Regions from separate parts of the Gordonia sp. NPDC062954 genome, predicted to be linked through region 2. Evidence: riboswitches for the same ligand, from Rfam matches in the RefSeq annotation. Region 2 holds a riboswitch; the other holds the start of a gene.
The links. A riboswitch is a leader RNA that binds a small molecule or an ion and turns the genes downstream of it on or off. The one in region 2 is predicted to bind cobalamin.
Positions count from the first base shown of each region.

Region 1 (3,407 bases), on a different contig from region 2:
GAAAGTGTGCACCTGTTCGACGACATGGTCGGGCGTGCCGCGAACCTCGGATTCACCGATGTCATCGTGCACTGGCCACGCGACGATGAGCCCTACCGTGCGCCACTCACCGTGCTGGAGGCACTGGCGGCCCGCGGTCTGTCCTGACTCCGACACCGCGACCGCCGGCCGTCGATAGACTCGGCCGGGTGAGTGTGCGTGCGGGCATCGTGGTGACCGGGACCGAGGTGTTGTCGGGGCGGGTGGCCGATCAGAACGGGCCGTGGGTGGCCGATCGCCTCCTGACGATGGGGGTCGACGTCGCCCACATCACCGTCTGCGGTGACCGGCCCGCCGACCTGCTCGCGCAATTGCGTTTCCTGGCCGCCGACGACGTCGACCTCATCGTGACGACCGGTGGGCTCGGCCCGACCGCCGACGACCTCACCGTCGCGACCGTCGCCGACTTCTGCGGACGCGCCCTGAATCTCGACGCCGAACTCGAGGCACACATCACCGCGATCATCGACCGCTGGATGAAGCGCCGCAACGCCCAACCGGACAGCTCCCCCCTGCGCGCCGGAATCCGCAAGCAGGCACTGGTTCCCGACGGTGCCGTACCGATTCCACCCACCGGTACGGCACCCGGTGTGGCGATCCCGGTCGACGGGGCCGGCATGCCGACGATTCTGGTGCTGCCCGGACCGCCGCGTGAACTGCAGGCGATGTGGCCGACCGCGCTCGACACACCACCTGTCCGCGATGCGTTGGCGGCGCGGATCGATCACCGCCAGGAGGTGATTCGTGCCTATGGGCTGTCGGAGGCCGATCTCGCCGAGACGTTGCGCTTGGCCGACGACACGATCAGCGGTGTCGGCGATCTGGAGGTCACCACCTGCCTTCGGCACGGTGAACTGGAGATGGTGACACGCTTCGTCGCCGAGGCGGCACCCGCCTACGCCGAACTGGCCGCGCTGATCGCCGAACACCATGGGAAGCAGGTTTTTTCCACCGATGGATCGACCATCGACGACCAGGTCGTGGCCGCGTTGTCCGGTCGGACCATCGCGACGGCCGAATCCTGCACCGGCGGCATGGTCGCGGCCCGGCTCACCGATCGCGCCGGGTCGTCGGCCTATCTGGTGGGCGGTGTGGTCGCCTACGCCAACGAGGTCAAGTCCGGGCAGCTCGGCGTTCCGGCGGCGATGATCGCCGAGCACGGTGCGGTCAGCGAGCAGGTGGCGGCCGCGATGGCCGACGGCGCCGCCGACCGGCTCGGCGCCGATGTCGCGGTCTCCACCACCGGGATCGCCGGACCCGGTGGTGGTACGGACATCAAGCCGGTGGGCACGGTGTGCTTCGGGGTGGCCGTGTCCGGCCGGCCCACCGCGACCTGGACGCGATATTTCCCCGGTGATCGCGCCAATGTGCGGATGCTGTCCACAGTGGCGGCGATGCACCTGGTGGCGGGCGTGCTGGACGACCCTTCGTGACGAGGACCGAGGTACCGAACGCCGCACCAACCGGATAGCTGGGCAGTAGCCGACAGATCCGGCTTGATAGCCTGCACGCAGAGAACGGTGCCCATCCGCGGTATGCGGATGTCAGGGAACCCGGTGAGAATCCGGGACTGGCGCGCAACGGTGTGGGAAGACGAGCTTCGTCCATCCCGAGTCCGACTACCTGCCGTTCTCGTATGAGTCCACCGGGTATCTCGCGCACAGATCCCCCGACATCACGAGGTAGCCGTGCACAACGCTCACCGTCATCACCCTCCCATGTACGAGACGACACCTCGGTCACGGTGGTGACCGCCCGCGCGGCGACCCCACCCGATCTGTCGGCACGCCGGTTGTCGCCCGCCCCGCTGGCCGTGGCATTGGCGGCACTTACCGCCGTCAGCATCGTCACGTCGGTCGCATTCGGTTCCGAACACATTCCCGTAGCCGACGTGTGGGACACGGTCCTGGGGAGGCTGACCGGCGACACCACCGACACCGCGTACTCGGTCATCATCTGGGACCTGCGGTTGCCGCGGTCGGTGCTGGCCGCCATCGTCGGTGCCGGTCTGGCGTTGGCGGGCGCACTGATGCAGGCGCTGGTGCGTAACCCCCTCGCCGAGCCCTACCTGCTCGGGGTGTCGGCCGGTGCGGCGGTGGGCGCCACGTCGGTGATGACGATGGGAACACTCTCGGCACTTGGCTTGTGGGCGCTGTCCGGCGGCGCCCTGCTCGGCGCACTCGCTGCCACTGTCACGGTCTATCTGGTGGCCCGCGTGCAGGGCGGTCTCACCGCGATTCGACTGATTCTGTCCGGAGTGGTGCTCTCGTCTGCGTTCATGGCGCTGTCGTCGCTGATGGTGTTCACCGCCGGCGACCCGCAGGCCGCCGAGAGCGTCATGTTCTGGATGCTGGGCAGCGTCGCGGGTGCCACTTGGGCGAAGGTGCAGTTGGCCGGCGTCGTCGTGTTGGCCACCCTGCTCGGCATGGTGGTGATCCACGCCTGGCTCGACGCCTACGCTGCCGGCAACGACACCGCGTCCTCGCTCGGCGTGCCAGTGGCTGCGCTGCGCACCGCGCTGTTCGCGGTGCAGGGGGTTCTGGTCGGCGTACTCGTCGCGGTGGCCGGCGGTATCGGCTTCGTCGGCCTGATCATTCCGCACGCCGCCCGCCTGGTGGTCGGTGCGACCCACCGGGCGATGCTGCCGGTCGCGGTCTGCGGTGGAGCGTTGTTCCTCGTGTGGGTGGATGTGTTCTCGCGCGTCGCCGCGGCGCCGCGGGAGATGCCGTTGGGCATCGTCACCGGCCTGATCGGCGCACCTATCTTCCTGTTCTTGATGGGTCGTCGGCGTTACACGTTCGGACCCACCGAATGAGCGTGCGCACCGACGCCGCGTCCTACGTCGCCGACCTCCGGGCCAACGGTGTCGCGTGTCGCCGCGGATCGCGAACGATTGTCTCCGGCGTCGATGTGACGATCCCCGCCGGTACCCGGATGGCGGTGGTGGGGCCCAACGGCGCCGGCAAGACGACGCTGCTGCGGGTGCTGGCCGGCCTCGAGTCACCAGCAACAGGCGCCGTGTACGTCGGCGGCGCCGATCTGCATGCGATGCGCGCGCGACAGCGCGCACGGACGGTCGCCGTCGTCGCGCAGGAGGAGCAGCCGTCGGCGGAGTTGACAGTGGCCGAAGCGGTCGGCCTCGGGCGCACCCCGCACCGCAACCCGTGGGCGGCCGGCGCGGACGCCGAACGCGAGATCGTCGCCGACGCTCTGGAGATGGTGGGGCTCGGCGACGCCGGCGGACGTTCCTGCATCGCGCTGTCCGGGGGTGAACGCCACCGGGTCATCCTCGCCCGCGCGCTGGCGCAGCAGACCCCGATGCTGGTCCTGGACGAACCCACCAATCATCTCGATGCCGCCTGGAGGCT
Region 1 is NZ_JBITWL010000021.1:13,226-16,632, reverse strand. Features, by position in the region: gene ACIGKQ_RS18470 (LLM class flavin-dependent oxidoreductase) at 1-147, shown strand, start outside; gene ACIGKQ_RS18465 (competence/damage-inducible protein A) at 189-1,472, shown strand; cobalamin riboswitch at 1,541-1,685, shown strand; gene ACIGKQ_RS18460 (FecCD family ABC transporter permease) at 1,817-2,854, shown strand; gene ACIGKQ_RS18455 (ABC transporter ATP-binding protein) at 2,851-3,407, shown strand, end outside.
Region 1: it holds a riboswitch for cobalamin, as region 2 does, so the genes downstream of both, ACIGKQ_RS18460 (FecCD family ABC transporter permease) here and ACIGKQ_RS12565 (CbtB-domain containing protein) in region 2, are expected to answer to the same signal.

Region 2 (3,407 bases):
ACTCGAACATCGTCACAACTCCCCACCGCCGCGCCCGCCAGTACGGGCTGAACATGTTCCACTTTCCTGCCAGGTTACTGTGTCAGGCGTCACCCGGGTTGTAAAGGTACGGATTCCGAAATTCGTGTCTTGGGTCCGCTGTCCCGGCCGTCCGAGGCGAGAGTTGTCAGCGGTGATAGATCGTCGCCGGTCGGATCTCGACGCCGAAGAACTCCTCGGGGTCGGTACACAGCAGTGCCTGTGCAACCGGCATCGAGACGACGCACACGTCGGTATCGGCGCCATCGGTGACATACCACCGGTGGATCCGCTCCACGAACCGTGCGACGCTCTCCCCACCATGCGGGCGGGCGACCGGATCGGTGAACCAGGCGGCCAAGTCATCCGGGGTGATCTCGGTCGGCATCCGCCCCGTCCACCGACCGACATCAAGGGATCGGAGAGCTGGTGTCGTCACGGGTTGGATCTGCAACACGTCAGACGACTCGACCACCGCACGCTCGGGACCACCGGCAACACGGCCGGTGCCGATGGTCGCGGTGACCTCCGCGCGGAGTCCGGCCACGTCGCGTCGTCCACGATCGTCCAGAGATGCATCACCGCCGAACCGCACCGATCTGTTGGGGCCGGTGCGGCCGGCGGTGACGATCAGCATCGTCAGGCGTCGACCTGCGCGACGTGGGCGTCGGGGGATTCGTCGGAACCCGATCGCATGAGACGTCCGAGGAGTAGCGCGAAGAGGACGGTCAACACGGTCCACATGATCAGTTGATCGGCAATCGCATACACCCGGTAGTCGCCGATGACATCACCCGGGAAACCGGGGAACGCGATCTGCCCGGTGGCGTCGGACAGCGGGCCGGGCACCTCGTGGAACTCCGGGAGCAGCATGATCGTGACAGAGACCGCGACGAGATACGCGAGAGCCCCGAGCACGCCCGCGACGAGCCCGCCGAGCCGTGGCCGCAGCCACAACGCCAGGACCACCGCGACAACTGCGAACACCACCGACAAAATGGTGATCGTCAGGAATGCCGCGCTGCGTGCACCGATCGTGTCGTCGTCGCCCACCGCCGGCGGGTTGGCCGGATAGGCGAAGAACGGCACGGCGAACACCGCGACGAACCCGATCGCGCCCAGCGCCACGGCGGCCATCCGCGGGTCCGTGGCCGGGTGACGACGGCCGAGGTAGGCCCACAGCACGGTGAACGCGACCGCGAAGAACGCGCCCATGCAGACCGCGAACACAATGGTTCCGATCCCGGCACCCACGTTCTCCTGGATCGAGCGCGAGAAGATCTCGCCGTGCTCGTGGCCACCGTGCTCACCGGCGAGCATTTCCTCGGCGTGGGAGCGTCCCTCTTCGTAGTCGATCGCCTCGACCACCAGGGGTTCGATGAACAGCCGCGCGAAGATGAACGCGACGATGCCGGCGACCAGGCCCGAGAGCAGGCCTGCGCCGATGAATTTCTTCTCCATGTTCGGTTGTCTCCTACCAGTGGCGATCAGTGGCAAGGGAAACCGAGGAAGTGCCTGGCGTCGTGCACGAATTCGTGCACGTGGGTGTCGGAACCGAAGACGCTCACCGCGCCCTGGTCGTACCCGAGGAAGTAATAGGCCAGCCCGGCGAGCAGCACGGTGAGGCTGAGCCACAGCGCCACGCTGGCCGCGGAGACATTGGGTACCGCAAGGCTCGGCGCGGCCACTGCGCGGGCCGATGATGAGTGCGTGGAGGCGGTCATGGTGGTCCTTTCTGGGATTGCGCGTCCCATCCGTTGGCGAACACACACCAGGCGGCATTCTGGCTCTCCCGCCGCCGATGGCCTCGGTGGCCGTACTGCGACGGGATCACAGCGGCGCGACCGCTCCGGACTCTCACCGGATTCCCCGCGCACTGGTGTGTGATGACTGTACTACCGGCGTTGTCGGACGTGTGGTGGATGATGGCAGAGTGCCCCGCAAGACGTCCGTACTCGACCGCTTCACCGCCCCCACCCGGCGGTGGTTCGACGGCGCGTTCGAGGAACCGACCGCGGCGCAGACCGGCGCGTGGGCCTCCATCGCCGACGGAAACAACACCCTGGTCATCGCGCCCACCGGCTCCGGCAAGACACTGTCGGCATTCCTGTGGGCGCTGGATCGCCTCGCCGCCCGACCCGACCGGAAGCGCGGGACACGTGTCGTCTACATCTCCCCACTCAAGGCGCTCGCGGTCGATGTCGAACGCAATCTGCGCGCGCCACTGACCGGCATCACCCGGGCGGCGCAGGAACTCGGTGAGCCCGAACCGGCGATCACCGTCGGGGTGCGCTCGGGCGACACCCCCGCCGCCGAGCGCCGGGCCCTGGTCAAAACTCCGCCGGACATCCTGATCACCACCCCCGAATCGCTCTTTCTGATGCTCACCTCGGCCGCCCGCGAGACACTCACCGACGTCGAGGTGGTGATCGTCGACGAGGTGCACGCCGTCGCGGCCACCAAGCGCGGTACCCATCTCGCGCTCTCCCTCGAGCGGCTCGACGAACTGCTCGACCGGCCGGCGCAGCGCATCGGACTGTCGGCGACGGTCCGTCCACCCGAGGTCGTGGCGGAGTTCCTCAGCGGCAGCGCTCCGTGCACGGTGGTCCGTCCCAAGGCGGCCAAGACCTTCGATCTGCGGGTCGACGTGCCCGTCGAGGACATGGCCAACATCCCGCCACCACCGGACACACCTGCCGGCGAAGACCTCGACGACGCGTTCTCCCCCACCGCCGGGTCGCTGTGGCCCTACGTGGAGTCGTCCATCGTGGACCTCATCGAGAAGAACCGCGCGACCATCGTGTTCGCCAATTCGCGGCGACTGGCCGAGCGGCTCACCGCCCGCCTCAACGAGATCCACGCCGAGCGCACCGGAAATGCGCCGAATCCGTCCGCCAACCCCACCGTCGCCGGCGGTGCTCCCGCGTACATCATGGCCAGCGGCGCCAGCGGTGGCGCCGCCCCGATCCTGGCCCGCGCGCATCACGGTTCGGTCAGCAAGGAACAGCGCGCCGAGATCGAGGACGACCTCAAGGCCGGACGCCTGCCGTGCGTGGTGGCGACCAGCTCGCTGGAACTCGGCATCGACATGGGCGCGGTGGACCTCGTGGTGCAGGTCGAAGCCCCGCCGTCGGTGGCCGGCGGACTCCAGCGCATCGGCCGCGCGGGCCATCAGGTGGGTGAGATCTCGCAGGGGGTGCTCTACCCCAAGCACCGGACCGACCTGATCCATTGCACGGTGACCGTGGAACGGATGCTCGACGGCGCCATCGAGGCACTACGGGTACCGCAGAATCCCCTCGACATCCTCGCCCAGCAGACCATCGCGGCCGCCGCGGTCGACGACCTCGACGTGGACGAGTGGTACGACCTCGTCCGCCGCGCCGCGC
Region 2 is NZ_JBITWL010000011.1:27,257-30,663, reverse strand. Features, by position in the region: gene ACIGKQ_RS12580 (acyl-CoA dehydrogenase family protein) at 1-10, opposite strand, end outside; gene ACIGKQ_RS12575 (histidine phosphatase family protein) at 167-655, opposite strand; gene ACIGKQ_RS12570 (CbtA family protein) at 658-1,479, opposite strand; gene ACIGKQ_RS12565 (CbtB-domain containing protein) at 1,506-1,742, opposite strand; cobalamin riboswitch at 1,774-1,914, opposite strand; gene ACIGKQ_RS12560 (ATP-dependent helicase) at 1,952-3,407, shown strand, end outside.